One region of the Rhizobium sp. SG741 genome, then DNA from elsewhere that is predicted to be linked to it. Evidence: riboswitches for the same ligand, from Rfam matches in the RefSeq annotation. Region 1 holds a riboswitch; each other region holds the start of a gene.
The links. Region 1 has a riboswitch for cobalamin ahead of FHT29_RS18915 (aromatic ring-hydroxylating dioxygenase subunit alpha). Riboswitches for the same ligand answer to the same signal wherever they lie in the genome.
Positions count from the first base shown of each region.

Region 2: linked by a shared signal. The riboswitch ahead of cobU (bifunctional adenosylcobinamide kinase/adenosylcobinamide-phosphate guanylyltransferase) and the one ahead of FHT29_RS18915 (aromatic ring-hydroxylating dioxygenase subunit alpha) in region 1 are both predicted to bind cobalamin.
Region 3: linked by a shared signal. The riboswitch ahead of FHT29_RS28715 (ABC transporter substrate-binding protein) and the one ahead of FHT29_RS18915 (aromatic ring-hydroxylating dioxygenase subunit alpha) in region 1 are both predicted to bind cobalamin.

Region 1 is NZ_JAAZQP010000007.1:102,588-113,018, forward strand. It holds gene FHT29_RS18905 (DUF6656 family protein) at 1-459, opposite strand, end outside; gene FHT29_RS18910 (ACT domain-containing protein) at 564-977, shown strand; cobalamin riboswitch at 1,195-1,400, shown strand; gene FHT29_RS18915 (aromatic ring-hydroxylating dioxygenase subunit alpha) at 1,497-2,741, shown strand; gene FHT29_RS18920 (hybrid-cluster NAD(P)-dependent oxidoreductase) at 2,744-3,832, shown strand; gene FHT29_RS18925 (GH25 family lysozyme) at 3,922-4,881, opposite strand; gene FHT29_RS18930 (BA14K family protein) at 5,172-5,633, shown strand; gene FHT29_RS18935 (transporter) at 5,705-6,706, opposite strand; gene FHT29_RS18940 (acyl-CoA dehydrogenase) at 6,994-8,772, shown strand; gene FHT29_RS18945 (crotonase/enoyl-CoA hydratase family protein) at 8,782-9,534, shown strand; gene FHT29_RS18950 (class I SAM-dependent RNA methyltransferase) at 9,621-10,431, opposite strand, start outside.
Region 2 is NZ_JAAZQP010000027.1:20,790-31,220, reverse strand. It holds partial or broken gene FHT29_RS33740 (chloride channel protein) at 1-1,048, opposite strand, end outside; cobalamin riboswitch at 1,229-1,627, shown strand; gene cobU (bifunctional adenosylcobinamide kinase/adenosylcobinamide-phosphate guanylyltransferase) at 1,768-2,292, shown strand; gene cobW (cobalamin biosynthesis protein CobW) at 2,298-3,347, shown strand; gene cobN (cobaltochelatase subunit CobN) at 3,357-7,313, shown strand; gene FHT29_RS33720 (dimethylsulfonioproprionate lyase family protein) at 7,310-7,909, shown strand; gene cobO (cob(I)yrinic acid a,c-diamide adenosyltransferase) at 7,906-8,550, shown strand; gene FHT29_RS33710 (helix-turn-helix transcriptional regulator) at 8,569-9,372, opposite strand; gene FHT29_RS33705 (nuclear transport factor 2 family protein) at 9,369-9,734, opposite strand; gene FHT29_RS33700 (TSUP family transporter) at 9,837-10,431, opposite strand, start outside.
Region 3 is NZ_JAAZQP010000014.1:151,654-162,084, forward strand. It holds gene blh (bifunctional sulfur transferase/dioxygenase Blh) at 1-542, shown strand, start outside; gene bigR (sulfite-sensing transcriptional repressor BigR) at 536-880, shown strand; gene FHT29_RS28680 (YeeE/YedE family protein) at 877-1,284, shown strand; gene FHT29_RS28685 (YeeE/YedE family protein) at 1,281-1,721, shown strand; gene FHT29_RS28690 (acyl-CoA synthetase) at 1,829-3,463, opposite strand; gene FHT29_RS28695 (MFS transporter) at 3,969-5,294, opposite strand; gene FHT29_RS28700 (metalloregulator ArsR/SmtB family transcription factor) at 5,876-6,463, opposite strand; gene FHT29_RS35000 (hypothetical protein) at 6,676-7,131, opposite strand; gene FHT29_RS28710 (methyltransferase) at 7,152-7,859, opposite strand; cobalamin riboswitch at 8,123-8,380, shown strand; gene FHT29_RS28715 (ABC transporter substrate-binding protein) at 8,545-9,561, shown strand; gene FHT29_RS28720 (iron chelate uptake ABC transporter family permease subunit) at 9,562-10,431, shown strand, end outside.

The DNA of each region.
Region 1 (10,431 bases):
GTCCGGATGGACGGCGACGGCGAAATACATTCGCGAATATTTCAGGCTGATGTCTTCGAAGAAATTGTCGTTCTGGCCGAGGCGAGCAAAGAAATTGGCGATGTAGAAGGCCCAGCTTACCTCCTCATATTTCGCGAATTGCGTTCGCGCCGCGGTGACGTGGCAATAGCCGAGATGCGGCGTATCCCGCAGGGTGTGATGGAAGATCAGTTTCGGAAAGCGGATCGACTGGTGAAAGCTGTTGAGACGGCCATGGGTTGTCTCGCCGGCGTTCCGCAGCTTGCTCGCCGTGCGTTCGGCCACTTCCTCGAACGTGAGGTAACGTCGCTCCTCGGCGAGCCAATGCGTCTTGTCGCGATTGATGCGGCCGGTGCGGAGAAATTCCGTATACCCCGCCGCCGGCGGCACCGGCTCCGGGTTGGCGGGTTTCTTGGCATCGAAATATCTGAGTTTTGCCATGCCGGCTCGCCATCGAGGTCTGGATGCCGAATGATAGATCGTCTAGCTTGAGCCGGGCTGAAGCGCGCGCTCTTGCTTGCGGATCGTTGAAAAGGATCAGAATCATGCCCGGCATTACCGATCTCAAGCTGCTGCTGGCGGACATGAAGCCGAATCTTGCCGAGGGCGAGTTCGTCTATTGCAGCGTGCCGGCTTCGGCGCTCGCCGATCATATTCACCTGGAGCCGATCGGGCTCTTTCGGGAAAGGGAGGGAGTGACGTTGATCCTTCCTCTGGAAGCAGCGCGGCAGGCAGGGCTTCCGACGGCTCCCGCCATGCGGATGATCACGCTCGATATCCATTCCTCGCTGGAGGCGGTCGGCCTGACCGCAGCCTTTGCCACGGCCTTGGGAAATGAGGGTATCAGCGCCAATGTCGTCGCCGCCTACTATCACGATCATATCTTCGTTCCGGCCGTTGATGCCGGCCGTGCGGTGGCGGCGCTGCAGGCGCTTTCGCAGGCGCACGCGCGCCTTTGATCGCCTGCCATCGGCGGACCTGTCGCATTCAGAATAAAGCGTCGCTCGCGAGAGGTGGGAGGATCACTATTCCTGCATCCCACGGCGATGCATAAGAGATTGAATTGTCTTCCTTTATTGCCGCTATGCGCAACCGTCCGGGCGTCTCGTTTCGTCTGTCGCCAATTTCGAAGCCGATGTCGCATTGTAGCGCAGCGGCTGAAGGGGCCGAGAGCTATGATGTCATCAATCTCAAGGTGCCGTCTGCTAGGGAGGCGGAGAATTGGGAAGCCGGTCAAAATCCGGCGCTGCCCCCGCAACGGTGGTGGAGTAAGGCATGGCGGATAAAGCCACTGGGTCGGGTCGACCTGGGAAGGTGCCATGGGGTCCTGGCGACAGGGCCGCTCCAGAGCCCGGAAACCAGCCTTGGGCACATATGGTTTACTGACCGCGGCGGGCGGTCGGGACATTGCTTTGGGCCGTTCCCACCGGCCGTGCATGTCCTTCGCCCGTTTCTTGGTACTGCGCAAGGATAGGCAAATGGATATCAGCAGCAATGTTCTGCGGCAATTGAAGAATCGCCGTGAGGGTTTCAGCCTGGAGCAGCCCTTCTATACCGACCCGGATTACTTCAAGCTCGATATGGAAATGATCTATTATCGGGATTGGCTGTTCATCGGCCATGATTGCGAAGTGCCTCGCGCGGGCAATTATTTCACCGTCCAGATCGGCGATTATCCCGTCGTCATCGTTCGCGGTCGCGATCAGGTCATCCGTGCCTTCCACAATAGCTGTCGTCATCGCGGCTCGCGGGTCTGCACGACCGAGCGCGGCTCGTCGGCAAAGCTCGTCTGCCCCTATCACCAGTGGACCTACGAGCTGGACGGCTCGCTGCTCTTCGCCCGCCAGATGGCCGAGGATTTCGACAAGAGCCAGTACTCGCTGAAATCGGTTCACTGCGAAAGCGTCGGCGGCTATATCTTCATCTGCCTTGCGCAGAATGCGCCGGACTTCGCGCCGGTTCGCGCCACGATCGAGCCCTACATAGCCCCTCATCGCCTCAGCGAGGCCAAGGTCGCCTTCCAGAGCACCATCATCGAGAAGGGCAACTGGAAGCTCGTCTGGGAAAACAACCGCGAGTGCTATCATTGCGCTGCCAACCATCCCGAACTCTGCCGCACTTTTTCGGAAGCGCCGACGGTGAGCGGCGTGCAGGGGGCAATGAGCGATCCCGTGATCACAGCTCATTGGAAGCGCTGTGAAGCTGCCGGCCTGCCGAGCGAATTCAAGATCTCGCCGGACGGACAGTTCCGCACCGCACGCATGCCGCTGATCGAAGGGGCCGAAAGCTACACCATGTCCGGCCAGAATGCCGTCAAGCGGCCGCTCTCGCCCGATGTGACGATCAACAACATCGGTACGATGCTGCTGTTCCATTACCCGACGACCTGGAACCACATGCTCGGCGATCACGCGATTTCCTTCCGCGTCCTTCCGCTCAACGCCGAGGAAACCGCCGTCACCACCAAATGGCTGGTGCACAAGGATGCGGTCGAAGGCGTCGATTATGATCTCGAAGAGCTTACTCACGTCTGGACTGAGACCAACGATCAGGACCGCCGCATCGTCGAGGAAAATGCCTTCGGCATCCGCTCGCCTGCTTACGAGCCCGGTCCCTATTCGGAAATCCATGAAGGCGGCGTCATGCAGTTCGTCGAGTGGTACTCGAATTTCATGATCAACCGGCTGCAGGGCGATCAGGCCAAGCTGTCGGCGGTTGCCTGAGCATGAACATGACCGTCTCCCTCCGTCATCGACATCTCGACCAGATGCAGCCCTGGAGCGACAGGCAGCATCTGCTCGAATGCCTCTCGGTCACGCCGGAAGCGCCCGATGTGATGACCTTCACATTCGGGTCCGACAAGGACAACTGGTTCCGTTACCTGCCGGGCCAGTTCGTGACGCTGGAGCTGCCGACGGCGCCCGAGCCGGTCATGCGCACCTATACGCTGTCGTCGACACCGTCGCGGCCCTTTTCGGTCGCCGTGACCGTCAAGGCGCAGAAGGACAGCATCGGCACGCGCTGGATGTTCGAGAACCTCAAGCCCGGCATGCGCATCAAGGCTTTCGGTCCCCTCGGCGATTTCAGCCATATCCGCCATCCCGGCGAGAAATATCTCTTCGTGTCAGCCGGGTCCGGCGTGACCCCGATGATGGCCATGACCCGCTACATGGCCGACACGGCGCCGTTGTCGGACATCACCTTCGTCAATTGCTCGCGCAGCCCGGCCGACATCATCTTCCGTTCGGAGCTGGAATATCTCGCCCGCTTCATGCCGAACCTCAATCTCGGCCTGATCGTCGAGGGCTGCGGCCGCACCGAGCTCTGGTCGGGGCTGAAGGGTCGCATCGACAAGGCCAAGATCGGCTTGCTCGCGCCGGATTTCATGGATCGCACGATCTTCTGCTGCGGTCCGGAAGTCTTCATGGATGCGGTCCGCTCCATGCTGGAAGCGCATGGCTTCGACATGTCCCGCTACCATCAGGAAAGCTTCCAGCCGGCGAATGCGGCAACGCCGCTTGCCGAGGTCACCGACGATGCGTCGACTGAAGCTGCAACCACGATCCGCTTCACCATGGCCGGCAAGGACGTCGTCTGCGCGGCGGGGCAGACCGTGCTTCAGGCCGCGCGCGGCGCGGGCGTACGCATCGGTGCGGCCTGCGAATCCGGCCTCTGCGGCACATGCCGCGTCATGAAGCTTTCCGGCGAGGTCGAGATGAACCACAATGGCGGCATCCTCGATGACGAGATCGAGGAGGGCTATATCCTCGCCTGCTGTTCGCGGCCGAAGACGGATGTCCAGGTCGAAGCCTAGAGCAAACTCCAGGAAAAGCGTGCAGCGGTTTTCCGTCCGGAGTTTCGCGAAAAAATATCATAGAGCGGTAACGCTATTCCGTTGTCGCTCTAGAAATCCTGATAATTCAGCTCATTGATCTCCACCGGCTCAGACCGACGGGTCGAGGCCGTGACGATGGGATCGATCACCAGCGAGATAAGCGTCTGCCGCGGTCCGTTGCAGGTCGGTGCCTGTGCGATCATCACGTCGGGCGCAGGCAACGGTTTGGCAGGCAGTAGCTCGCCTTGCGGCCAGATCTTGGCGAGCTGTATCTTGGTCATTGGTACGATATTGACGTCGATATCGGTCAATGTGCCCGGAACGCGGTAGGGGCAGCTCTTTTCGGAACAATTGTCCGATGAAGCGAACTGCCAGATGGCATAGCTGTCCCAATTGCCGAGCGGGAAGGTGCCGGTCACGTCCGGCTTGTAGCGCGCGTACCACAGCGGCAGCCGCGACAGCAGTGGATAGATGTCGCGATGATCGGCGATGTAGCGGGCGATGTTGTGGTTGGTATAGAGGATGGGGTAGCGGCCGGTTCTGACCTTGATATGGGCGACGAAGACCTGGGCATCCTCCAGCGACATGAATTGCGTGGAGTCCATGCCGTCGATATCGAGCACCATCAGCTCGTCCGGCTGCGGATCGGCATAGTCGAGAAAGTGATTGGCCTGGTCGATGGGATTGCCGGGCCGCCCCAGATGGTAGGCGCCCCACAACAGGCCGTTCATCTTCGCCAGCATGCGGCGCGTCTGATACAGCTCGCGACTGACGGCGTATTTGCGCCACATCGTCTTGCAGTGTGCGACCGTGTCGCCGGCATGGTCGCCTGTACAACTGAAACTTTCGGGCAGACCGTCGGAGGCCTTGGAGATGAAGCCGGCGATCCGCTTGTCCTGCAGAAACGTATTCCAGTCGATGGTGTTCAGTTCATAGGCGTCGATGATGAGGGCGTTTCTCGGATCCGTCCAGGGTCGACTTTCACCGGCCGAAAGCTTCGTAGCCGGCCCCGTGAGGGCCAGGACCATCAGAAAGCTGCAAATCAAGGCGTAAGTCTGCCGGGATCCTTTCATGAAATAATAGTAAGGATTGCTGGTTAATCTTGGGTTAAGGATGAAATCACTATAAATTCATCGTGGAGCCCTCGCATAACTCCTTAAATTGGTAGGGATTTGAGGAACAGAATAACGTGTTGCCGCGTTTCTCGCCGTCTGTTCGGACATGCGACGAAGCAGGCATTTCAACCCTGCTCGGGAAGCATCCCGATATCGAACGCCAAACGCCTGAGCACAAGACAAACCAGGGAATGGAGATAAGAATGCTTGGTTTCCGTGCGAGAATTGCGACCATCGCTATTTCGGCCGCTGTTACCCTGACGAGCTTCACGCCGTCCTTCGCATTGCAGATGCCTGCCGCACCGGTTGCGCCCGCTGAAAAGACCGCGCCCGCCAATATCGAGCAGGTTCAATGGCGCCACTATCACGGTGGTTACTATCGCCGGGGTTGGTATGGCGGCTATCGCGGTTACTCGGGCTATCGCCATGGCTATCGTTACCATGACGGTTATTGGTTCCCGCTGGCCGCCTTCGGCGCCGGTGCGATCATCGGCGGCGCGATTGCCAGCCAACCGCGCTATTATGCCGCTCCGCCTCCAGCCGGCGGCATCAACCCGCGTCACGTCGAATGGTGCTCGGATCGCTATCGCTCCTATCGCGCTTACGACAACACCTTCCAGCCCAATCAGGGCCCGCGCCGTCAGTGCTACTCACCCTATTATTGAGCGACGCTTAGAGGTTCATCGATGCGAGCCGCCCGGCACATGCCGGGCGGCTTTTCATGCATAGTCAGATGTCAGAGAATGTTGATCCGTTTGAGCAACCACCATGCCAGCAGCATGGACGCGACGATGAAGCCGATCGCATATTGCGTACCGCCTGTCCCGCCGGAGAGCGGCAGGTTCGATGTGTTCATGCCGAAGAAGCCGGTCACCAGCGTCGGCGGCAACAAGAACGCCGTCATGATCGACAGGATATAGAGATGGCGATTGATCTCGGAGGCGAGCTTCGAGTTGATTTCTTCATGCAGTAACCGGGCGCGCTCCTGGAGCGCATAGATATCATGCTCGACCGCTTCGAGCCGGCTCGTCAGGCGCCCCGCGACATCCTCGAAGCCGAGCGGCATTTCCTCGTCGTCCGAGGCGGCGGCGTGGCGCATCAGCGACAGGACTGTGCGCAGATGGCGATGCAGCCGTACGATCGTCCGTCGGATCGGCGGAAGCCGCGTGCGCTCGTCGCGCGACGTGTTCCCGTGAAGGAAGTCCTCGATAGAATTCAGCTCTTCGCTCATCTCGATGACGACCGAGATCATGGAGCGCTGGAATTCGACGACCAGCAGCTCGAAAATATCCAGCGGACGGGAAAATCGCGCCGCATTCTTTTCGATCAGCATCCGTCCCCGGTCCAGACTGCGAAGCGGCTGCAGCCGGCTGGTGATGAGCATGCGGTCGGTCAGCGCAAAATGCAGCCAGCCGATGTCACGAGTGTCCTGACCGAACTCATGCTGGAAGTCGACCAGCGTGCCGAAGAGCATCTGTTCGTCGACGGTAAGCATCGCATGCGTCTCGTGCGTGGTCAGCGCCGTGCGTGCCGCTTCGTTCAACCCAGGTACGTCCGCAAGGAAGGTTGGGACGCGGGCATCCACGAGATTGAGATGCAGCCAGAGGAAACCGTCTCCGCCAAAGAGCGTGGCGCGATCGGTATCGTCGGGCAACCGCTCCGGCTTGTCTGCGCCGGGATGGAGACGATAGGCCCAGACAAAGCCGGGTATCGTGATGGCAGACGTGATCGTGTTCATGGCCAGATCATTCGGATTGTCGGAACAGTTGCCTTAGTCTTCGTTCATGACGATTGTTTATGCAAGTCTGCCCGTTGTTGGAATAATCGCATGCGCGGGTGCAGATGTCTCAGCCGCGCGGCGCGTGCAGGACGAATGTGTCGTTCGAGTTCGCGATCAAGTGGAAATGAGCATCGCATCGCCTTTGTAAAATTGACGTTTACGTAAAAATCAACTAGCTATAACAACACGTCGACGATGGCCTGGGTGAGGCGGGCCATCGGACCACAAATGCGGAGGAAAGCATCATGTACAAGGCGCCTGTCGAGGAAATCGCATTCACGCTGAAGCATGTCGCCGGCATGGAGCGGGCGATGGAAGAGGGCATCCTCGGCGATCTCAGCGCCGACGTCCTCGATGCCATCCTGGCGGAGGCTGGACGTTTCGCCGGCGACGAGATGGAGCCGCTTGCCGAAATCGGCGACAGGCAGGGCGCGAAGCTGGTCGACGGCAAGGTGGTTCTTCCGGACGGATGGGAAAAGCTCTATCGCGACTGGATCGCCGGCGGCTGGAACGGGTTGACCGCGCCGGAGGAGTTCGGCGGACAGGGCCTGCCACATATGCTGAATATCGCGACGCTGGAAATGTGGAATTCCGCTTCGATGGCGTTTGGTCTTGCCCCGACGCTGACCATGGGGGCGGTCGAGGCACTCATCGCCCACGGCAGCGAAGACCTGAAAAAGACATACCTGCCGAAGCTCGTATCAGGCGAGTGGGCCGGCACCATGAACCTGACCGAGCCGCATGCCGGTTCCGATGTCGGGGCGCTGCGCACGCGTGCAGAGCGCCGCGACGACGGCACCTATCGTCTCTTCGGCCAGAAGATCTTCATCACCTGGGGCGATCACGAGGCGGCGGAAAACATCGTCCATTTCGTGCTCGCCCGGCTTCCGGACGCGCCCGCGGGCACGCGCGGCATATCTCTTTTCCTCGTGCCGAAATTCCTCGTAAACGATGATGGATCGCTTGGCGCCCGTAACGATTATTTCGCCCATTCTCTGGAGCACAAGCTCGGCATCCACGGCTCGCCGACCTGCACGATAATTTATGGCGATGGCAAATATGGCGCCGAAAAAGGAGCTGTCGCCTGGCTTGTCGGCGAAGAGAACAAGGGGCTCGCCTGCATGTTCACGATGATGAACAATGCGCGCCTCGCCGTCGGCATTCAGGGCGTGGCGATTGCGGAAGCCGCCACCCAGAAAGCCATCGCCTATGCCAGCGAGCGCACGCAGGGCCGCGCGCCGGGCACGACGGCGACGGGCATGAGCCCGATCATCGAACATCCCGATGTCGCCCGCATGCTGCTGACCATGAAGGCGCTGACGCAGGGTTCGCGCGCCATCTGCTATGCCTGCGCCGAGGCGATCGATATGTCGCATCGCGATCCCGAAAAGGCACGCTACTGGCAGGAGCGCGCCGCGCTGTTGACGCCGATTGCAAAATCCTTCTCGACCGATGCCGGCGTCGATGTCGCCTCGCTTGGTATCCAGGTCCATGGCGGCATGGGCTTCATCGAAGAGACGGGAGCGGCACGCCTGCTGCGAGATGCCCGCATCGCGCCGATCTATGAAGGCACCAACGGCATCCAGGCGATCGACCTCGTGACCCGCAAGCTGACCATTGCGAACGGCGATCAAGTGCGCGCCTTCCTCGGCGAATTGCGCGGGATCGCCGATGCCGTCGCCAGATCCAATCTCGACGGCTTCGGGGAAACGGCGCCGCGGCTGGAATCGGCCATCGCCGATCTCGAAAAGGCAAGCGAATGGCTGCTCTCGCGACAGGCCGAAGGCGCCGTCGCCGAGGCGCTGGCGGGTGCGACGCCCTATCAACGGCTCTTCGGTCTCGTGCTGACCGGAGCTTATCTGGCCAAGGGGGGGGTGGTCGATGCGGCGGATGGCGAGGCCGGAAAGCGCATCGCGCTTTGCCGCTTTGCTGCCGAGAATCTTCTGGCCGAGACCGCCGCTCTCACTGACCGTATCGTCGCCGGCGCGTCGAGCCTTGAAGCTGCCCGCATCGCGCTTGCCTGAGGAGATCTAATGACCGACCATATTATCATCGAACGTCCCGAGACCACGCCGCATGTCCAGATTATCCGGTTCAACCGTCCGGAAAAGAAGAATGCGATCACGCGCGCCATGTACCAGGCGATGACCGATGCGCTGAAGGCGGCGGACGACACGCCGGATATCCGCGTCAACGTCTTCCTCGGCACTGAAGGCTGCTTTTCCGCCGGCAACGACATGGCGGATTTCCTGGCCTTCGCCATGGGCGGAAGCATGGGCCGCGAAGTGCTGGATTTCCTTGCCGCACTGGCCACGGCGAAGAAACCGGTCGTCTCGGGCGTGGACGGCTTGGCGATCGGCATAGGCGCCACGATCCACCTGCATTGCGATCTGACGGTGGCTTCCGAGCGTAGCCTGTTCAAGACGCCTTTCGTCGATCTTGCCCTCGTCCCCGAAGCGGCCTCCAGCCTGATTGCGCCGCGCCTGATGGGTCATCAGCGCGCCTTCGCCCTGCTCGCCCTCGGCGAAGGCTTCTCCGCCGCCGAAGCAAAGGAGGCCGGCCTGATCTGGAAGGTGACCGCACCCGAAGCGGTGGAGGCTGAAACGCTATCGTTGGCTGCCAAGCTTGCGGCCAAGCCGCCGGAGGCGCTGCGGATAGCGCGTGACCTGATACGGGGCGAACCGGACGCTATTCTTGGTCGTATCGCTGAGGAAGCCGAGCTTTTCGCAGCACGGCTGAAAAGCGCCGAAGCCCGTGCAGCATTCGAGGCGTTCATGAAGCGGTAACTACATCACCCGCCCTCATGGTGAGGAGGCCTGAAGGGCCGTCTCGAACCACGAGGGTCGGCCACCCCAACGCGCGTCGAAGAGAACTACTTCTCCAGCGCCACGACGACCTCGACATGCGAGGTCCACAGGAATTGGTCGATCGGCGTCACTTTGGTGATGCGATAGCCCCCTTCGGTCAGCAGCGCGAGATCGCGTGCCAACGTTAAAGGGTTGCAGGAGACGGCGACGATCTTCTTGACTTGGGAGCGGGCCAGTTCCTTGCACTGGAATTCCGCCCCGGCGCGCGGCGGATCGAAGACGACGGCGTCGTAGACCTTCAATTCCTGCGTCATCAGCGGCCGGCGGAAGAGGTCGCGGCGCTCGATGGTGACCGGCTTTAGCCCCTGCGTGTTGCGGGCGGCGTAATCGAGCGCGGCCAAGGGCTTGGCCTCGCCTTCCACCGCGTGCACCCGTCCGATCCGCGCCAGGCGAAGCGAGAAGGTGCCGCTGCCGGCGAAGAGATCGGCGATGCGCTTGGCCTTGCCGACATGGGTCGTGACCAGCTCGGCCATGGCGTCTTCGGCCTGCTTGGTCGCCTGCGTGAAGGCGCCGGGTGGCGGCGAGACCTGCACGCCGCCGAAATCGATCATCGGCTTTGCCGGTTCCACCAGGATTTCGCCGTTCACCGAGACGCGCGCGATGCCGCGAAGCGTGAGCACGATTTCGATCGCGCTCCGACGCTGCTTGTCGGAAAGGGATTTGACGTCGTCGACGGCGAGATCGAGGCCGGAAGGCATCTCCAAAACGGAGATGCGGAAGGCTTCCGCGTTGACGGCGAGTGCCGCAGCGACCGCCGTGATCGCCGGCAATTGCGACATGATCCCGGACGAGGCGATGGGACATTCCTCGATTGCG
Region 2 (10,431 bases), on a different contig from region 1:
AGCCGCCCCTGAAGCCTGAGCCGATCGATACAGCCGAGGCGAGGGATTTCAAAACGAAAAGGCTGACCAGCGCCCACAAGGTTACATCGGTGGAGAGATTGAGATGGAGGGCTCCGTGGCCGGCCGATAGAACCTGGGGTGATATCAAAGCCAGCAAGCCGACAAACAGGCCGCCGAGCGCCGGGCGGAAAGGCGGCGCAATCGAGCTCTTGCGCGCCAGTTCCTCGACCCAGGCGACGCCCTGCATGATCAGGATGCCGATGCCGGCGCAAAAAGCGCCGAGCAAAACAGCCGGAAGGTAATCCGCCGGCACTATTGTGCCGAAATGGCCGATATCGATGGCGAAGTCGTCGCCGGCGAGCAGCCTTGCGATCATCGTCGATATCAGGGCCGAGACGACGACGGGCGTCAGGGTCAGGATGGAATAGGTGCCGATGATCAGCTCGAAGGCGTAAAAGGCGCCGGTCAGCGGTGCGTTAAACGCTGCGGCAATGGCGCCGGCAGCACCGCAGCCCACGAGCATGCGCAGATCCGCGCGGCGCATCTGCATCTTGTAGCCGAACTTCGAAGCGATGCCGGCGGCAAGCTGCGTGTAGCCCGCCTCAAGCCCGACGGAGGCGCCGAACCCATTCGAGATCAGGTTCTGCACGGCGACGATGATGCTGTCGGTCAAGGACATGCGTCCGCCATGCAGCGCATTCGCCTCGATCGGGTCGACCATCGGCTTCTTGCGGGTGCGTGAAAGAATATAGAGCAGAATACCAAGAATGATGCCGCCGGCTATCGGGGCTATCAGCACCACCGATTTGTCCGGGATCGCCACTGCCGCCGAGCTCAGGCGCTCGTAATCCGTGATCCCGTAGATGAGGCTGTGCAGCTTGCGCGAAACGAAACTCATGGCCGTAACGGCGCAGCCGGACGCGATGCCCACGAGCGCGCCGGCGAAAACGAGTCCTAGTTCGCCGCGGCGGAGCAGCGCTCTAAATCGACCAAGATCGAATAGGGCTGAGAAGACGCCCAGGCGACGGGGTTGGAATTTCTGCAACATTGGGGACGGACGATACGTTTCTGCTCGAATATAAGGGCTTAGCCTCTATAAACTCCTAACATCAAAGAAATACGGCAAAAAAAGTGATGTGTTCTCGGGATTATGCGGCGATTTCGCGGCTGGGACAGCCGATGTCGCACCCATGTCCTTGATTGACTTGAACTAAGTGAAAGCCTAATCATTGCCGGCATAACGAATGGTTTCCGAGCGGCGATGTGCCGCATGGGATGAAAAGGGAATGTGAAGGGGCGGACCCAATCCGGGCGTTCTCATCACAGCCGACCCCGCGACTGTAGAGCGGTCAGGGTCTTTCGTCCGGTTTGACAGCTATCCCGCCGATGGTTCGCATGGGGCGAACAGGCGGAGAAACTTCAAGCCGGAAAAGCCACTGGTGTGGCATCATGATCTACCAGGGCTGGACGCCTCCGATATCTACGAATCGTCCGTCTTTTCATGATGCATTCCCGGGAAGGCGAGAAAGATCCGCTGGTGCGCGATCGGGGGCGACCGGTTTCGGTCTGCCCCCTCGTTGCGCCTTAACCGCGAGCCAGGAGACCTGCCATACGTGCCGGGCACAGGGCCCATCTTGGGACGCATGTCTCGCTGCCAGCACGGAGGTTGTCATGGCGCCAAACGAATTTCTCGCGCGTAAGCGCGCCCCTTTCGGTCTTAGCCGCGTTGCGCGGCTCCGTGCCCTCGTATGGGGGCGACAATAGCTCATGCCATCCTCACAATCCCGCGCTGTTTTCGTTCTCGGCGGCGCGCGCTCCGGCAAATCCCGGTTCGCCGAATCGCTGATCTCGGATACCGGCCTTGACCGTCACTATGTGGCGACCGGACGAGCCTGGGACGACGAAATGCGCGAACGTATCGCGCAGCATCGAAAAGAACGCGGCGATCTCTGGACGACGCACGAGGAGCCGCTCGACCTGACCGCCCGGCTGGCGGCGATCGACGGCGATGGCCGCGCTGTTCTCGTCGATTGCCTGACGCTGTGGATCACCAATCTGATGATGGCCGAACGAAACATCGCAGCTGAATTTGCTGTTCTTACCGAATTTTTGCCGAAGGCCAAGGCGCGGCTCGTGCTCGTCTCCAACGAGGTCGGGCTAGGCATCGTGCCGGAAAACCGCATGGCGCGTGAATTTCGCGATCATGCCGGCCGGCTGCACCAGATGATCGCGGCGACAAGCGCCGAAGTCTATTTTATCGCGGCGGGATTGCCGCTGAAAATGAAGGGTTGATCCACATGAACCAGGCAAAGATTCCCGCCACCGTCATCACCGGCTTTCTGGGAGCCGGCAAGACAACGATGATTCGCAACCTGTTGCAGAATGCCGGCGGCAGGAAGATCGCCCTCATCATCAACGAGTTCGGTGATCTGGGTGTCGACGGCGACGTGCTCAAGGGCTGCGGCGCGGAGAACTGCACCGAGGACGACATCATCGAGCTGACCAATGGCTGCATCTGCTGCACCGTCGCCGACGATTTCATCCCGACCATGACCAAGCTTTTGGAGCGTGACGCGCGTCCCGACCATATCATCATCGAAACCTCCGGTCTGGCGCTGCCGCAGCCGCTGGTCGCTGCCTTCAACTGGCCTGACATCCGCACGCATGTCACCGTCGATGGCGTCATCACCGTGGTCGACAGCGCCGCCGTCGCCGCAGGCCGCTTTGCCGACGATCATGATGCCGTCGAAGCCCGTCGTGTCGAGGACGATTCGCTCGATCACGAAAGCCCGATCGAGGAACTGTTCGAGGACCAGCTGACCTGCGCCGATCTGATCGTTCTCAACAAGACCGACCTGATCGACGTCGCCGGCCTTGGCCGCGTGCGTGCGGAAGTCGCGTCACGCACCGTCCGCAAGCCGACGATCATCGAGGCGAAGAACGGCGACGTGCCGGCAGCCATTCTGCTCGGCCTCGGCATCGGTACCGAAGGTGATATCGCCAACCGCAAATCGCACCATGAGTTGGAACACGAAGACGGCACACCACATGATCACGACGAATTCGACAGCTTCGTCGTCGAGCTTGGCCCCATTGCCGACCCGAACGCCTTCATCGAAGCGCTGAAGAGCGTCATTTCCGAACATGATATCCTGCGTCTCAAGGGTTTTGTCGATGTGCCCGGCAAGCCGATGCGCTTGCAGGTACAGGCCGTCGGCAGCCGCATCGACAACTATTTCGACCGTACCTGGGCGCCCGGCGAGGAGCGCGCGACGCGGCTGGTTGTCATCGGTCTGCACGAGATGGACGAAGGGATCGTGCGCAAGGCGATCGAAGCGCTGGTCTAAGGCAAAGTCATGCATCTCCTCCTAGCCCAGAAGGGAACGATCAGTGACGGCGACGAGGCGATCGATCTCGGCCAGTCGCCGGGCGATATCCTCTTCCTGTCGGCGGCCGATACCGAGCTTGCGGCGATAGCCGCGGCTCGCGGGCAAGGCGAGGGCAGCTGTTCCCTGCGGCTTGCGAGCCTGATGAGCCTCAAGCATCCGATGTCGGTCGATACCTATATCGAGCGCACCGCGCGGCATGCGAAGCTGATCGTCGTGCGAGCGCTCGGAGGTGCGAGCTATTTCCACTATGCACTGGAGGCGCTGCATGCTTGTGCTGCGCGTCAGGGTGCGGCGATCGCCGTGCTGCCGGGAGATTCGAAACCCGATCCAGGGCTGACGCCCTTTTCCAATGTCGCGCTCGATGATCTCAATGCGCTCTGGTCCTATTTGATCGAGGGCGGGGAGGCGAACTCCAGGGCGTTTCTCGCCTATGCCGAGGCGATGCTGTCAGGGGCGGAAAAGCCGATGCCGGCCGCACCCTTGATGAAGGCCGGGATCTGGTGGCCGGGCAGGGGTGCGATTGGGATCGAGGAGTGGAGGAGTGTTTCTACGTCGTGTGGAAGCACCCCCTCATCCGCCCTTCGGGCACCTTCTCCCCGGGGGGAGAAGGCGGAAGTCGAGGGTGCAGTATTACCCTCGCCCCAGCGGGGAGAGGGTGGCGCCCCTGAGTTTATCGAAGGAGCGCCGGGTGAGGGGGCGTTACAGGGAGCGGAGCAGTTGGCGGACCTCAAAGTTCCGACTGTTGCCATCTCCTTCTATCGCGCGCTCGTCCAGAGCGGCGAAACCAGGCCTGTCGAAGCCATGATGCAAGCGCTCATCGCAGAGGGTATGCGGCCGTTGCCGGTGTTCGCCTATAGTTTGAAGGATGCGGTATCCGTCGGCATTCTGGAGAGCGTTTTTGCCGAGCTGAAGCCGGATGTCGTCGTCAACACGACAGGCTTTGCGGTGTCTGCACCGGGCGCGGATCGTCAACCGACGGTTCTCGAAACAGGCGAGGCGATCGTCCTGCAGGCAATCCTTTCGGCTTCGTCCAAGGAAGCCTGGGAGGCATCGTCGCAGGGGCTTTCGGCGCGCGATCTCGGCATGAATGTCGCGCTGCCGGAAGTCGACGGGCGTGTGCTTGCCCGCGCCGTGTCGTTCAAGGCGGCGGCGCGTTACGACGAGCGTGTCGAGGCCAATATCGTCGCCAGCGAACCGCTTGGCGATCGTATGCGCTATACGGCGCGGCTGGCTGCAAACTGGGCACGGTTACGCAATATACAGCCGAGGGATCGTCGCGTCGGGCTTGTCATGGCGAATTACCCGAACCGCGATGGCCGTCTGGGCAATGGCGTCGGATTGGACACCCCCGCCGGTACGATCGAGGTTTTGAGAGCGATGCAGGCGGCAGGCTATCCTGTCGCCGGGGTGCCAGCCGATGGCGACGCGCTGATGCGACACTTGGCGGATGGTCCCACAAATTCCGGCCATGATGGCAGGCTGGTTCGCGAGAGGCTTTCCTTTAGCGAATACAGGGATTTCTTCTCGTCTCTTCCTGAACGGATTCAGGATGAGATCACGACACGCTGGGGTGATCCGGAGACGGACCTTTATGCGCGCGAGGGCGCCTTTGCTCTGCCGTTCACCCGTTTTGGTAATGTGCTTGTCGGCATCCAGCCGGCGCGTGGCTACAATATCGATCCGAAGGAGAGCTATCATTCTCCCGATCTCGTTCCGCCGCACGGCTATCTCGCCTTCTATGCCTTTCTGCGCCGATCCTTCGATGCGCATGCCGTCATCCACATGGGCAAGCATGGCAATCTCGAATGGCTGCCGGGTAAGGCGCTGGCATTGTCGGAAAACTGCTATCCCGAGGCGATCCTCGGGCCTACGCCCAACCTCTATCCGTTCATAGTCAACGATCCCGGCGAGGGCACGCAGGCCAAGCGCCGCACCAGCGCTGTGATCATCGACCACCTGACGCCGCCGCTGACGCGCGCCGAGAGCTACGGTCCGTTGAAGGATCTGGAAGCGCTTGTCGATGAATATTACGAGGCATCGGGCGGCGACCCGCGTCGTGTCCGTCTGCTGCGCAAGCAGATTCTCGATCTTGTCGCCGATATCGGTCTCGATCAGGACGCCGGCATCGCCAAGGGTGAGGGCGAGGATGAGGCGTTGCGCAAGCTCGACGCCTATCTCTGCGACCTCAAGGAAATGCAGATCCGTGATGGTTTGCATATTTTCGGCGTTTCGCCGTCTGGACGACTGCTGACGGATTTGACTGTGGCACTGGCGCGGGTTCCCAGAGGTTTGGGTAAGGGCGGTGATCAGAGCCTGCAGCGGGCGATTGCGCTAGACGCGTTGGAGGGAGTGGAATTTGCGGATAGGGGGGGGATCTCGCCGCAAAAGCCATTCGATCCGTTGGATTGCGATATGGCCGCCGAATGGACTGGCAAGCGTCCCAATATTCTTGCGGACATTTCCGACGCTCCTTGGCGCACTCAAGGTGATACCGTCGAGCGCATCGAACTTCTGGCAGCGAAATTCGTTGCTGGCGAGATTGCATGTCCCGAGAGTTGGCCCCACACAAGCGTCGTTCTCGCTGAAATCGAAACCCGGCTTAAGCCATCGATCCTTGCCTGCGGCGATGCGGAGATCGCTGCCTTGATGAAGGGTCTCGACGGGCGTTTCGTTCCACCCGGCCCCTCAGGCGCACCGACGCGCGGCAGGCCGGATGTCTTGCCGACCGGGCGGAATTTCTATTCGATCGATAGTCGCGCGGTGCCGACGCCGGCCGCCTATGAACTTGGCAAGAAATCCGCCGAACTCTTGATCCGCCGCTATGTTCAGGACCATGGCGAATGGCCCGTTTCTTTCGGCCTCACCGCCTGGGGCACATCGAACATGCGCACAGGCGGCGACGATATCGCGCAGGCGTTGGCGCTGATCGGCGTCAAGCCGGTCTGGGATATGACTTCGCGGCGGGTTACCGGCTACGAGATCATCCCGCCTGCAATGCTCCGCCGGCCGCGTGTCGACGTCACCCTTCGCATCTCCGGCTTTTTCCGCGATGCCTTTCCCGAGCAGATCGCTTTGTTCGACAAGGCGATCCGGGCTGTCGGGGCGCTCGATGAGGATGCGACGGATAATCCGATCGCAGCGCGCATGCGGGGCGAGATCGCGCGGCTCGAAGCGGCCGGCCTGGACACAGCCTCGGCCAGCCGCCGCGCCGGCTACCGCATCTTTGGTTCGAAACCCGGCGCTTACGGTGCTGGCCTGCAGGCGCTCATCGACGAGAAGGGCTGGGAGCGACGTGCGGACCTGGCCGAAGCCTATCTCGTCTGGGGTAGCTATGCCTATGGCGCCGGCGAGGAAGGACGGGCTGAGCGGGGGGTGTTCGAGGAACGATTGCGCTCGATCCAGGCGGTCGTGCAGAACCAGGACAACCGCGAGCACGACCTGCTCGACAGCGACGACTACTATCAATTCGAGGGCGGCATGGCCGCCGCCGCCGAACAGTTGGCCGGTACTCGTCCGTCGATCTATCATAACGACCATTCGCGGCCGGAAAAGCCGATCATCCGTTCGCTGGAAGAGGAGATCGGCCGGGTGGTGCGCGGGCGTGTCGTCAATCCGAAATGGATCGATGGCGTCATGCGCCATGGCTACAAGGGCGCCTTCGAGATCGCCGCGACCGTCGATTATCTCTTCGCGTTTGCGGCAACGACCGGAGCCGTCCGCAACCATCATTTCGAGGCGGTCCACCAGGCCTTCGTCGTCGATCAGCGAGTGCGCGATTTCATGGCGGAGAAGAACCCGGCGGCACTGCGCGAGTTGAAGGAACGCCTGCTGGAGGCGATCGACCGCAATCTTTGGACGCCGAGGAGCAATTCGGCGCGCTTCGATCTGGAAAGCCTGAAACCGGGCAAGGAGGCTGCGGCGTGAGTGCGGTCGAGGACCTTCTGGCGGCCTTCCGCGACTATCTCTTGTCGCGGAGCGATCCGATGCTGAGGTATTTCATCGAGGGTTTCCAGTGGTCGATGAAAGAGCGGTCGCTTGCGCCGCGCGATCTGCCTGTGGTTGCCTATCTACGCGGGCTGCGCAGGCCGGGCGGTGAAGCGGAGGCGGCCTTGTTTGACAGTCTTCTCAACGCCGCCGGTATGCTGCATTGGGCTCAGACCTACAGCATCGCCGATTTCGGGGCGGATTTCCTCCAGAGATATGGTTGGGTCGAACTCTTCGGCACGCGCGGTCATTTCGCAAGCGACGACATGGCCGGCGGCTTCCTGCTGCTCGGGCCTCGGGTGCACTACCCCGATCATCATCATCAGGCCGAGGAAATCTATATCCCGCTGACGGACGGCGCGCTGTGGAGCAAGGATGCGCAGTCTTTCCTGCAGCGCTGGTCGGGCGAGGTTATCCACCACCCCTCGAATATCCGCCATGCCATGCGAACCGAAAGCCTGCCGCTGGTGGCGCTCTACCTCTGGCGAGGCGGGCCGCTGGCACAGAAATCGATCATATCAGGGAGAATGCCATGAGCGACGAATTGGCCGAAACGGCCCCCGACGCACCGAAGAACGACGATGCTCGCCACGCCGACAAGATGGCCAAGAAGAAGGCGGCGCGCGACAAGATCATGGCGACCAAGACGGACGAGAAGGGCTTGATCATCGTCCATACCGGCAAGGGCAAGGGAAAATCGTCAGCCGCTTTCGGCATGATCTTCCGCCATATCGCGCACGGAAAGCCCTGCGCCGTCGTTCAGTTCATCAAGGGCGCGATGTGGACCGGCGAGCGCGATCTGATCGAAAAGCATTTTTCCGATGTCTGCCAGTTTCATACCATGGGCGAAGGCTTCACTTGGGAGACGCAGGATCGCGCCCGCGACGTGGCGGCGGCGCGAGTGGCCTGGGAAAAGGCCAAGGATCTGATCCGCGACGAGCGTAACTCGATGGTGTTGCTGGACGAGATCAATATCGCGCTGCGCTATGACTATCTCGATATCAACGAAGTGCTGGAATTCCTGAAGGCCGAAAAGCCCTACATGACGCATGTGGTCCTGACGGGCCGCAATGCCAAGGAAGAGCTGATCGAGATCGCCGATCTCGTCACAGAGATGGAGCTGATCAAGCATCCGTTCCGCTCCGGCATCAAGGGACAGCCGGGCGTCGAATTCTGACCGGCGGCGAGGCCGCTGCTAGCTGCTGGGGATCATCGTCTTCAGCAATTCGGCGGTCTCAGGGTCCGCGGGGAAGAAAGATTCGATTGCCAGCTCCGATAGAGTCACGTCGACTGGCGTTCCGAAGATAGTCGTTGTCGAGATGAAGGAGAGGCGGCCCGCTTCGGTGAGAAGCTCAAGCGGCACCGCGATGCCTGCAAAATCTCGGTCGGAGGGGCCAGATTTCTGTGCCGGCGGCGCGGGATAGGCGGAAAGCTCCTGCAGCAATTTTATGAGCACAGGATCGCCTGTCGCGGTGGTCTGTTGGCGCAAGCGCTCCAACAGATGGTTGCGCCATTCGGGCAGATTGACGATCCGGGGCGCCAGTCCATCTGGATGCAGGCTGAGCCTCAGCACATTGACAGGAGGATTGGCGAGCGAGATATCGGCGATGCCGGCAAGAAGCGGCGCGACTGCGGCGTTGGCGGCGACCAGCGTCCAGTGACGGTCGATCGCCAGCGCCGGAAAGGGCTCGTGGCCTTTCAATAGCATATCGATCGCGCGCCATGCCGGTGCAAGTGCGGGGTCGTCCAGCTTGCGCTCGGGAAACACGGGCGCAAATCCTGCCGCCAGAAGCATCGGATTGCGTTCGCGCAGCGGCACGCCGAGCCGTTCGGCGAGATGCATCAGCATCTCGCGGCTGGGAAGCGAGCGCCCGCTCTCGATGAAGCTGAGATGTCGTTGTGAGATGTCGGCTTCGAGGGCGAATTCCAGCTGGCTCAAACGGCGGCGTTGCCGCCATTCGCGCAGATGGTCGCCGAGAGAGCGGGCCGTCGTCATCATGCGGCCACCGGCAGCTGATCGATGAAGCCGTGAACGGACTTCAGGCGGTCGCCCTCGAGAATGGCGAAATCCGTGCCCTTGATCAGCGGCTCGGCGTCAGCCGGGCCGAAGCCCCAGGAGAAGCGGAGATTGTCACCATGGCGGTCGCCGTCCGTGATCAATGTGAAGCGGAAGCCCGGGAAGCGCTCGTGCGCTGCCGTGACCAGCGCGTGGATCTGCTCGCGATCGCCGGCGCGCAACAGTGGATCGATATAGCTGCAGCTTTCGGTCCATGCTTCGGCGATAAGGGCACGCCGGCGTTCGGAATCCGTCTCATTCCAGATGGCAATATAACGTTCGGCAATGGCGGTTGCATCGGTCATCGGTCAACTCCTTTGGATCGCCTGAACCGTTCAGGCAGGGCGATCATGGGCGAGCTCCAAACCACTATCAATTACGTCGGAGGTAATCAAAGATGCCGATTGTTACAGCCCGAGCCAGATCCGCACGGGATGGGTCGGGTCTGCAAGAAGCTTGACCGCGAAGGCGATGCAGACGACGACGAGCAATGGCTTGATCAGCCTGGCGCCGATGCGCATGGCCAGCCGCGAACCCGCTTGCGCGCCGAGGAATTGGCCAAGCCCCATGATGAGGCCCACCTTCCACAGAATGACGCCGGAAAAGATGAAGACGATCATGCTGCCGAGATTCGAGCCGAAATTGAGCAGCTTCGTATGCGCCGTTGCCTTCAGCAGGCCAAAACCCGCGAGGGTCACGAAGGCCAGCATCAGGAATGAACCGGTGCCGGGCCCGAATGCGCCGTCATAGAAGCCGATCAGCGGCACGAGGGTTACGCCGAATAGCCTCGCGCTCATGCGGCGATGCTTCTCGACATCGCCGAGGTTGGGCTTGACGGCGAAGTAAAGTGCGATGGCGATCAAAAGGAAGGGCAGGGTGATGCGCAGCACGTCGCTTGGCATGATGGTCGCCAGCATCGCGCCGAGCATGCCGCCGATCACGGCCATCAGCGCCATCGACAGCTGTTCGCGAAGCTGCACATGTCCCTGCCGGGCATAGGCG
Region 3 (10,431 bases), on a different contig from region 1:
CGGAGTTGGCCACGGACGGCTCGCAATGGGACAGGCTTTTCGCCGATGGCGACACATTCAGTGTCGGTACCCTTGAAGGCCGCGTGATGTTCTCGCCCGGCCACACACTCGCCTCCGTCACCTATGTCATCGGCGACGCCGCCTTCATCCACGATACGATCTTTATGCCAGATTCAGGCACGGCACGCGCGGATTTCCCAGGCGGCAGCGCCAAGGCTCTTTGGAACTCGATCCAGCGGATTCTGGCGCTTCCCGACGAAACGCGGCTCTTCACTGGCCACGATTACCAGCCGGGCGGGCGAAATGCGAAGTGGGAAAGCACGGTGGGCGAACAGAAGCGCGACAACGCGCATTTGTCTGGCATGACGGAGGACCGATTCGTCGCGCTTCGCGAAGCACGAGACCGGACGTTGTCGATGCCGAAGCTGATCCTCCATGCGCTTCAGGTGAATATTCGCGGCGGTCGGTTGCCGGAACCGGAGGATAACGGTCGGCGCTACCTCAAATTCCCGCTTGACGCGCTGGAGGGGGCCGCATGGTGACGGGAATCGAAAGATCGGCGCCCGCCGCTTTGGCGCCTGAGGAGATGGCAGGCCGGGCAGGCGAGGTCGCGACACTCTTGAAGACGCTGGCGCATCCCGTGCGGCTGATGCTCGCCTGCGCGCTCGCCGAAGGCGAATATTCGGTTAGCGCGCTGGAGGAGAAACTTGGCATCCATCAGCCGACACTCTCCCAGCAACTCGGCGTGCTGCGTGAGGCGGGCATCGTCGAAACACGCCGGGAGGCCAAGCAGATCTTCTATCGTCTGACGGAAGAGAAGGCGGCGCAACTCATCCAAGCGCTCTACGCTATTTTCTGCGGACCGGAGGGGCGGAGATGACGCCTTATCTACCCTCACTTTTCGGCGGGATGCTCCTCGGTGCCTCCGCCGTTCTGCTGCTCGTTGTCAACGGTCGGATCGCCGGCATCAGTGGGATCGTCGGCCGTCTCCTCGGCGGATATCAGGTTCCAGCCAACATCGCGTTCGTCGTCGGTCTCATGGCCGGCCCGCTCCTTTACGCCGCAACCTATGATCGTTACCCCGCAGTGACGATCGCGGCCCCTTGGTACCTTGTGCTTGCCTCCGGGCTGCTTGTCGGCATCGGCACCCGCATGGGCTCAGGTTGCACCTCCGGTCATGGGATTCTCGGCCTCGCTCGTTTCTCGAAGCGCTCCTTCGCGGCGACCGCGACCTTCCTGGCCGCGGGAATCATCACGGCGACCACCATGGGGATACTGAGATGACAGGTCTATCCTACGCGCGCCTCGCTGTTGCCTTCCTTTCGGGGATGATCTTTGGCTTCGGCCTGTCGCTCTCCGGAATGGTCGACCCCGCGCGCGTCCTCGGCTTCCTCAATTTGGCCAGTGGCCATTGGGATCCGAGCCTGATGTTCGTGCTCGGCGGTGCGGTACTCATCGCGGTGCCGGGCGTCATGCTCCAGCGCCGCATGAAAAAGCCCGCCCTGGACACGCGGTTCCACCTGCCTGAAAAGTCCGCCGTCGACACGCGCCTCATCGTGGGCTCTGCGATCTTTGGCATCGGCTGGGGAAGTGCCGGCTTCTGCCCGGGGCCGGCTGTCTCCGCGCTTTCGATCGGGCTGCCGTCCGTCCCGCTGTTCGTTGTCGCCATGGCGGCGGGCATGATCCTCCATGACCGGCTCTTGATGAGGAAGCGGCTGTGACGACCGTTTCCATTCTCGCAGCAATCGGCTCGGCCGGCTTCACCGCTCTTTGAGATCAGGCAAGGACGTCGTGCCGCGTTCTTCCGACCGACTGGACATCGATGAGGTCAGATCGGCATCCGACGCAGAAGGAACTTCTGAATCTTGCCGGTGGACGTCTTCGGTATCTCTGCAAACACGATGCGCGTGGGGCATTTGAAGCGGGCGATGATTGTTTTGCAGTGGTCTATCAGCTCCTGTTCGGTTGCTTGCCCGCCGGGCTTGAGCTCCACATAGGCAATCGGAGTTTCCCCCCATTTCTCGTGAGGCTTGGCCACAACAGCGGCTACCGCTACGGCCGGATGCTTGTAGAGCGCATCCTCGACCTCGATCGACGAGATGTTCTCGCCGCCGGAAATAATGATGTCCTTCGAGCGGTCCTTGATCTGGACATAGCCGTCCTCGTGCATCACGCCAAGATCGCCCGAGTGGAACCATCCACCGGCAAAGCACTCGTCATTCGCCGCCGGATTTTTGAGGTAGCCCTTCATCACCATGTTGCCGCGAAGCATGACTTCGCCAATGGTCGTTCCATCCGCCGGCACAGGGGTCATGGTTTCGGGATCGATGACATTCAGTTCGGAGAGGGCGATATAGGCAACTCCCTGCCGTGCTTTCTTGGCAGCCTGCTCGGCGCCGCTAAGGTTATCCCAGGCAGTGTTCCATTCATTGACCACGGCCGGACCATACGTTTCCGTCAGTCCGTAAAGGTGTGTCACTTCGAAGCCTGCATTGGCCATTGCTGCCAAAACCGCTTCCGGCGGCGGTGCAGCGGCCGTATTGAAAACGACCCTTTGGGAAAATGCGCGCCTATCGCTGTCCGGCGCGTTGACCAGCGAGGACATGACGATGGGTGCGCCACACAGATGCGTAACGCCGTGATCGGCAATGGCATCGAATATCGGCTTGGCGCGCACCCATCGCAGGCAGATATGCGTGCCGGCCTGCACGGCGACCGTCCAAGTGAAGCACCAGCCATTGGCGTGAAACATCGGCAGCGTCCAGAGATAGACGGGATGCTTGCCCATGCCGGCGTGAATGACATTTCCGAGCGATGCGAGTGCGGCACCGCGGTGATGGTAGACTGCGCCTTTGGGGTTTCCGGTGGTGCCGGATGTGTAATTCAGGGAAATGGCATCCCACTCGTCAACGGGCTCGGCCCATTCGAAGGCCTCGTCACCACCAGCTCGAAACGCCTGATAATTCATGGTCCCTATTGGCGCACCCTTCTTGAACGGTGCGTCCGCAGGAAATTCGGCATCGTCGAAGCCGATCACCAGCGGGGTGACCGCGGCTTTCTCCAGCGCCTGCCGCATGACGTCGGAAAACTCGGTATCCACGATGACGACCCTGGATTCGGCATGGTCGAGCTGGAATGCGATTGAGTCCGCATCCAGCCTTGTGTTGATGGAGTGCAGCGCGGCGCCGCCTGCCATCGGGACGCCGTAATGCGCTTCCAGCATCGGTGGCGTGTTGGACAGCATCACGGTCACCGTATCGCCTTTTCCAATGCCGTGACGTGAAAGCGCGGAGGCGAGCTTCCGGCAATTCTTCCAGAATTGCGAATAGCTTATTCGCTGGCTTCCGTGAATGACTGCCGTTCGCTCGGGAAATGTGCGGGCCGCCCGCTCCAGATAGGATATAGGCGTCATCGGGCTATGGTTTGCCTCGCGCCGACCCAGATTGTCGTCATACTTGTTCACTGTTGCGCTCCTCCCAGATTGCAATGAGACTAGACGGCCGCTGTACCCCTCATGATATTTTGTGATGGCGACCGTCGCCCCTCCACCCCCAATCATATGCAACATCTTCGCTTCGGGATGATATCTTCCGCAAGCATGTTACGATTGATTGTTACGTCGATCTTAGTGATCACGCCCGAAGCCTTTTAAATCAAGGTTTTTCGTGAAAGATCGCCAAACGCTTCCGCTGCGGTCAATGCCATTCGAGGCCAGCGTCGAAAGCTCCGGCACGCTTTATTTGGGGGCTTGCGCAGCGCTTCCGCAATCTCGCTCTAAGCGATGTCGATAGGTGCTGGCATTGCAGGCGCGGTCGGTGGCACCGTCCATTGCCGTAGGAGCGCTCCTGAGGCACCCTTGCTTGATCGCTCTCGATCCGTCGATCATCGATCCCTGCCTTCATCCCGATGCGATCGGGATGAAGGCGACGGTGTCGGGTAAGGATAATCAGGCCGCCGCCATTGTCATCTCAGTGCGTGCTGCTGTTGCCGGCGGCCGGGTGGCTGTCGACGATCCAGCGGCGGTGCGGGCCGAGCGCCAGCAGGAGCACTACGGACAGGAAGCAGCAGCCGGCGAGAATATAGAAGCCGATATCGCCATTGCCGGTTGCGGCATCGACATAGGCCTTGATCTGCGGCGAGGCGAAGCTGCCGAGATTGCCGAGCGAGACGATGAAGGCGATGCCGCTTGCGGCACCGACGCCACCGAGATAGCGGGTGGGCAGGCTCCAGAACACCGGCTGCGATGAGGCGAGCCCCGGCACCGCGATGCAGGCGGCGATTACCATGACCCAGGGGTTCATGGTGAGCCCGATCATACCCAGTGCAATGGTCCCGACCGTCAGCATGGCGATGCAGACGATGCGGTGATTGTCGTGCCGGTCGGCATAAACAGTGAAGAAGCGCGTTGCGATCAGGGCGCAGAGCCACGGCAGACCCAGCAGCACGCCGACCCAGGTATTGACGCCGCCGCCCATGGCCTGCGCCAGCCGCGCCGGCAGGTAGAAGGTGATCGGGCCGACGCCCACCTGAATGAAGAGATAGATGCCGATGAAGGTTAGGACCCGCCAATCCCTAAGCACGCTGAAGACGGAATGCTTCACCTCGGAGAGCTTGCCGCGCTCTTCCGATTCGATAACGGTGACGAGCGCCTTTCTTTCCTCTGCGGTCAGCCATTTCGCTTCGCCGGGGCGACTCGTCAGGAAGAACAGCGCCAGGATGCCGACGATCGTGGCCGACAGGCCTTCGACCGCAAACATCCATTGCCAGTTGGTAAGACCCAGCACATCGTGATGGGTGAGAAGCCAGCCGGAAAGGGGCGCGCCGATCACCAGCGCCAGGGGCACGCCGAGATAGAAAAGACCGGTCGCCCGCGCCCGTTGCTTGGCAGGGAACCAGTAGGTCAGATAGAGCAACACGCCCGGATAGAAGCCGGCTTCGCAGACGCCGAGCAGGAAACGGACGATGTAGTAGCTCGTCGCCGTGTGGGCAAAGACCATGCAGGCCGAGACGATACCCCAGGTGATCATGATCCGACTGAGCCAGAGACGGGCGCCGACGCGCTGCATGATCAGGTTGCTCGGTACTTCGAAGGTGGCGTAGCCAAGATAGAGAATACCGGCCCCGAATGCATAGGCCGCATCCGAAAGACCAGTGTCGGCCTGGTAGGCCGTCTTGGCGAAGCCGACATTCGATCGATCGAGAAAATTAAGGATCAGCATCAAGCCCAGGAAGGGCAGAAGACGGATGGTCGCCTTGCGGACGGCGCTCTGCAGCGCCGGATTGTCGTCTGTCATGTCACTCCTCCCGGAACGCGGCGCCTCCTGCCCGAGACCGCTTTCCGTCCTCACACCGGACTTGACAGGTCGGGCACCTCCACATCGGCCCGCCATGGCGGTTTGCCAGTTTGCATATACGCAGACTATATTCATCTGTAAAAAGGTCAATAGGAGTCGTTTCGCGTGATCGAAGCACCGGGGAAAGCCGTGAAACGAGGACGCAGCGCCGTTGCGATGCTCCCAAATCCACCCAATGTTGCTTCTTGAGGGGGTGTGATTGACTGGTTTTGATCGTTCACATAGGGCTTGCGACGAGCGACCCGCATTCGCATGCGGGCAGGGTCAAAGTCCCGGAGCATACCATGCGTCCTGCCGGAATCGAACGCCCGCTGATGAAGGCGACGGTCGGCCGACTAGCCTATCAGCCACCAAAACAGCGTCCCGAATACACAAATGTACAACGCGATGCGGACGAGACCCTCGTTCACGTTGCCTTTTCCAACGATGAATGTGGACCAGTCTTCTTGCATAATTGTCCCGCCTTGCTTGACAACGCTCTAACGAAATTTCTGTCGTGGCGGTCGCGCCTCAGCCGGCGTCTAGTGCGGCGAAATGCGATAAGCGCAACGGCGAGCGCCGTGAAGAATGTGCTCCTCACGTTCTACCGTGCAGCCGTCGCCAAGGACATCGCGAAATACCGCCAGTTCCGATCTGCAGAAGCCCTGGCAGGTCGTTGCGGCCGCGCATATCGGACAGTGGTTCTCAATCAGGAGCCATGCGTCGCCTTCATTCGTCCGACGCCATTCGGCCATATAGCCTTCGGCGGATCGTTGCGCCGCAAGGGCTGCAATACGCGCCTCGAGATCATCGACGCCTTCGAGGACGGCTGCATAGGTGGCCCGCGTCTCGCCTTCTCTTGCGGCAATCAATTGGTCAAGCGCGGCTTCACCGAGCGTGTTGCGAACCGCCTTGATCAGGCTGACGGCAAGCTCTCCATGCGTATCGGGAAAAAATCCGTGCCCGCGCTCCGTCAGCTCCCACTCCTGTTGCGGCCGGCCGACGCCCTTGGCTTGAGAACGAGCCTCGACGAGGCCATCCGCTGCCAGCTTGACAAGCTGCTGGCGCGCATTCTCCCCGGTTGTTCCAAGAGCAGCGCCGAGCGCCGATGAGGTTTGCGAACCGCGCATCTTCAAAAGCGTGAGAATCCGCTCGGATGCGGGCCGCCCCTGGCGCTTCTCCGCTTCCGTGTCAGTCGAGCCAGCGAGGTAATATTCCAAAGCCATGCTTGGTATATAGTCGAGCCTCGAACAGCCATCAATCCCGATGGGCGCCTCTAACTCGACTTTGGATGATGATTCAATTTCACCGCGCACGGATGCCTGACCGGATTGCCTCTCCATCAACTCGATATTCGAGCCTGAGCGATACCATTGTATCCGGAAAAATATAATGCCAGTGGTTGGACCTCTTCCAGGAGAATCCCATAATCAGACTCCACCGCCCGATCCCTGTCGGGAAAATCGCTATTGAACTCGGCAGCATAGTGTTCTCGACGCCCGCCTGAGCTGACCGTGTGGTGACCGATCAGATCGACCGTCAGGTGCATATTCCGGATGTCGTGAACCGCGTCATCATCCTGCAGCACCAGACCCTCAACATCGCCGTCCAGCTCGAAGCGCTCTGCGGCATCGCGGTTCGTTCGGCGAAACTCGGCAGCGGTCAGTGGGAGGAAACCGCTTTCGCGCCGCTGTTCCGGCAAAGGGACAGGAAAGGAAGCTGTCGCGACAGGGGCAGGAGATATTGCGAGACGCCGGATTTGTTTCGATCGACTGATCCGAATAGCCTGCCTATGCATCGAAATGCCCGGTGATGGGATCAAGCCCTGACGATGTGGATCCCGTAACTCCTCACGCTCTCATCTCCCACGATGTCCCTCATATGCAAGGGCACGTCCGATTCCACCGACCAGCGGTCTTTTACAACAAGGTGCTCTGGAAGATGGTCGACGATGCCCGAGATGACCTTTTCGTAGTCTACAATGATCGCTTCGCGACCGATCAGGCGATCGATCAAACTGGCATCGCTCGCCACGTGGCCGTTTTCGCAAAACCAATAGGATATGAGGTCCAGCTCCGAATTCGACGGCAAATCGGGAGGCAGGGTCTGGTTGAGAAAGCTGAAATTGCCGGCGCAACCGGAATCCGTCAGCACCGTTTGCGCGATGTTCAAGTGTAGGGGCGATTGATCGACGAAGGTCAGGTGCAGCCTCGGGTTCGTAGCGAGAAATGCGAACGTCAATCCGAAGACGCCCGAGCCGCAGCCTAGGTCGCGCACGTTTTCGTATTTCACCGGTTCGATATTCGCGGAGAGCAAAGCCAGGCAGCATTTGAGAGCGTTTTTAATTCCATACGCCTTCGTAAAAGTCTCAGCCTGCGTCTCGTGGTCAAATATGAAAATTCTTGCTGCGCTTTCGACCTCTTCTCTGAGCGCCAAAGCCTCCTGATCGGCTTTGAAGATTCCCGACTTTGCCTGTAACGCCGCTGCCAATTCAGCCAGCTCGACCGGAAACGTCCCCTGTTGCATTTTCATCCATCATTTTGGTTAGGCTCACGCCGTCTGGTGAGCAGTGATAATGTCGATATATTGGCCCGCAGGGCGTTTTAGATATGAATTCCATTATGCAGATCGATAAATGAACTTCGCCGGATGTGAACGCATCCATTTCATTCTCATACAACGAGACGAGTGTGTTCTTCAATGTCGAGCAACTCGTCGTCGAGGTGGAGAAGAGAAGAAACATTGCGCGGCTTTTGTCGATGGATGTGCTTGACGGCGAGCGGTCGTCCGACATAACTGGATGCGACGGTTCCCCAAGGAAGACTCTACGGGGATTAATAGGGAACACGGTGAGGGCGACCCAAAGGGGACCTAGACCGTGGCTGCCCCCGCAACTGTAAGCGGATTGCGGTCATCCCGGAGCGACCAGCTTGCTGGTCATCTCCCAGGGTCTTCGGACCATGCCACTGCGCGGAAACGGCGCGGGAAGGCAGATGATTGTCAGACATCCGCGAGCCAGGAGACCTGCCGTCAATCACGATCCAATCAGCCGGGCGGGGATGCCCGGAAAGGGACAGAGAATGATTGACCTGAGCCTTCGATATTACCCGGCACTCTTCGTTCTTGATTGGGATTTCCGCAACCGGCTGCGGTGTGCCTGAGCGCTGTTGCGCTGACGTCACTCAGTTTTTCATCCCTATCGAGATCTTTCATGCGCCATTTTCTGACGACCATTACATTTGCGCTCGGCCTTGCCGGCTTCGCAGCTCCCGGTTTTGCAGCGACCCAGTATCCCCTCACCATCAGCAATTGCGGCCAGCAGGTCACCTTTAAAAAGGCTCCAGCTCGGATCCTGTCCATCGGTCAAGGCATGACCGAGATCCTGCTGTCGCTCGGCCTTGCCGACAAGATCGTCGGAACGGCCGTCTGGGTCGGGCCTGTTCTGCCACAATATGCCGAAGCCAACGGCAAGATCCCGCGTCTTGCCGATAATGACCCGAGTTTCGAAGCGGTTGTCGGCAAGGAACCGGACCTCGTTGCCGCCGAATTCGAATGGCATGTCGGTCCGCAAGGTTCGGTCGGCAAGCGCGAGCAGTTCTCCGGGCTTGGCATCAACACCTACATCGCGCCGACCGACTGCGTTGCCAAGGTCAATGCCGACGGCGGTGACGGCGTGCGCAAGGAACTCTTCACGATGGACCTGATCTATCAGGAGATCGATGAACTCGCGCGGATTTTCGACGTCAAGGATCGCGGCGATGCGCTGATCGCTGACCTCAAGAAGCGTCAGGCGGAAGCAGTGGCTTCAATTGCCGGCGCACAGGCCAAGAACCTGCCGATCGTGTTCTGGTTCTCGAGCAAGGAAGTCAACGGCGATGCCTTCATCGCCGGCAAGAACAGTGCGCCGGCCTATATCCTCAAGACACTCGGCGCCAGGAACGTCGTCACGACGGAGGAGGAATGGCCGCTTGTGGGATGGGAGACGATCGCGCAGGCCAATCCGGCCGTGGTCGTCATCGCGACGATGGATCGCCGACGCTACGCGGCCGACGATCCCAAGGTCAAACTCGATTTCCTCGAGAAGGACCCGGTCACGAGCCAGCTCGATGCGGTCAAGAACAAGCACTTCGTGATGATGGACGCGCAGTCGATGAATCCCACCATCCGGACCATCGACGGCATCGAGACCCTGGCCAAGGGCATCAAGTCCTTCGGCCTGGCGCAATAGATGCGCGGGATCGCAAGACGGCAGAAGCGGTGGGCGCTATTGGCGCTCACCATCGCCGCAATCGTGCTTCTGGCGCTCATGATCAGCCTTGCCGTGTCGATCGGCGAGATTTCCATTCCGCTGGCCACCACAGCCAAGGCCGTTGCCAACCGGCTGCTGGGGACGGATTTCGAGTTGAGCCGGATCCATCAGGGTATCGTCTGGGACTACAGGCTGAGCCGGGCGCTTGTGGCCGCCAGCGCCGGCGCCTCATTGGCGCTGAGCGGCGTGATCCTGCAGGCCATGCTGCGTAATCCGCTCGCCGAACCCTATGTGCTCGGCATTTCAGCAGGCGCCTCGACCGGCGCGGTCTGCGTCATGATCCTCGGTCTCGGCTCGGGAATCCTGGGCCTTTCGGGTGGGGCCTTCCTCGGCGCGATCGCGGCCTTTCTCTTCGTCGGCCTCCTGGCTACGGGCGTCGCCGGCACAAGCGAGCGGATCATCCTGTGCGGCGTCGCCGGCTCGCAGCTCTTCAATGCACTCACCTCCTATATCGTCACCACATCGGCGAATGCCGAGCAGGCGAGGGGTGTCATGTTCTGGCTGCTCGGCTCGTTGAGCGGCGTGCGCTGGCCGGATGTCTATCTTTCGGGGCCGGTTGCCATTGTCGGCTTTGCAATCTGCATGGGACATGTCCGGGTTCTGGACGCCTTCGTCTTTGGCACCGATGCTGCGGCTTCGCTCGGCATTGCGGTGCGGCGCGCGCAGATCGTCCTGCTTGGGACGACGGCGCTCATGACGGCGGCGGTCGTCAGCATCGTCGGCTCGATCGGCTTTGTCGGTCTCGTCATCCCGCATGCGGCCCGTTTTCTGGTCGGCCCCAGTCATGAT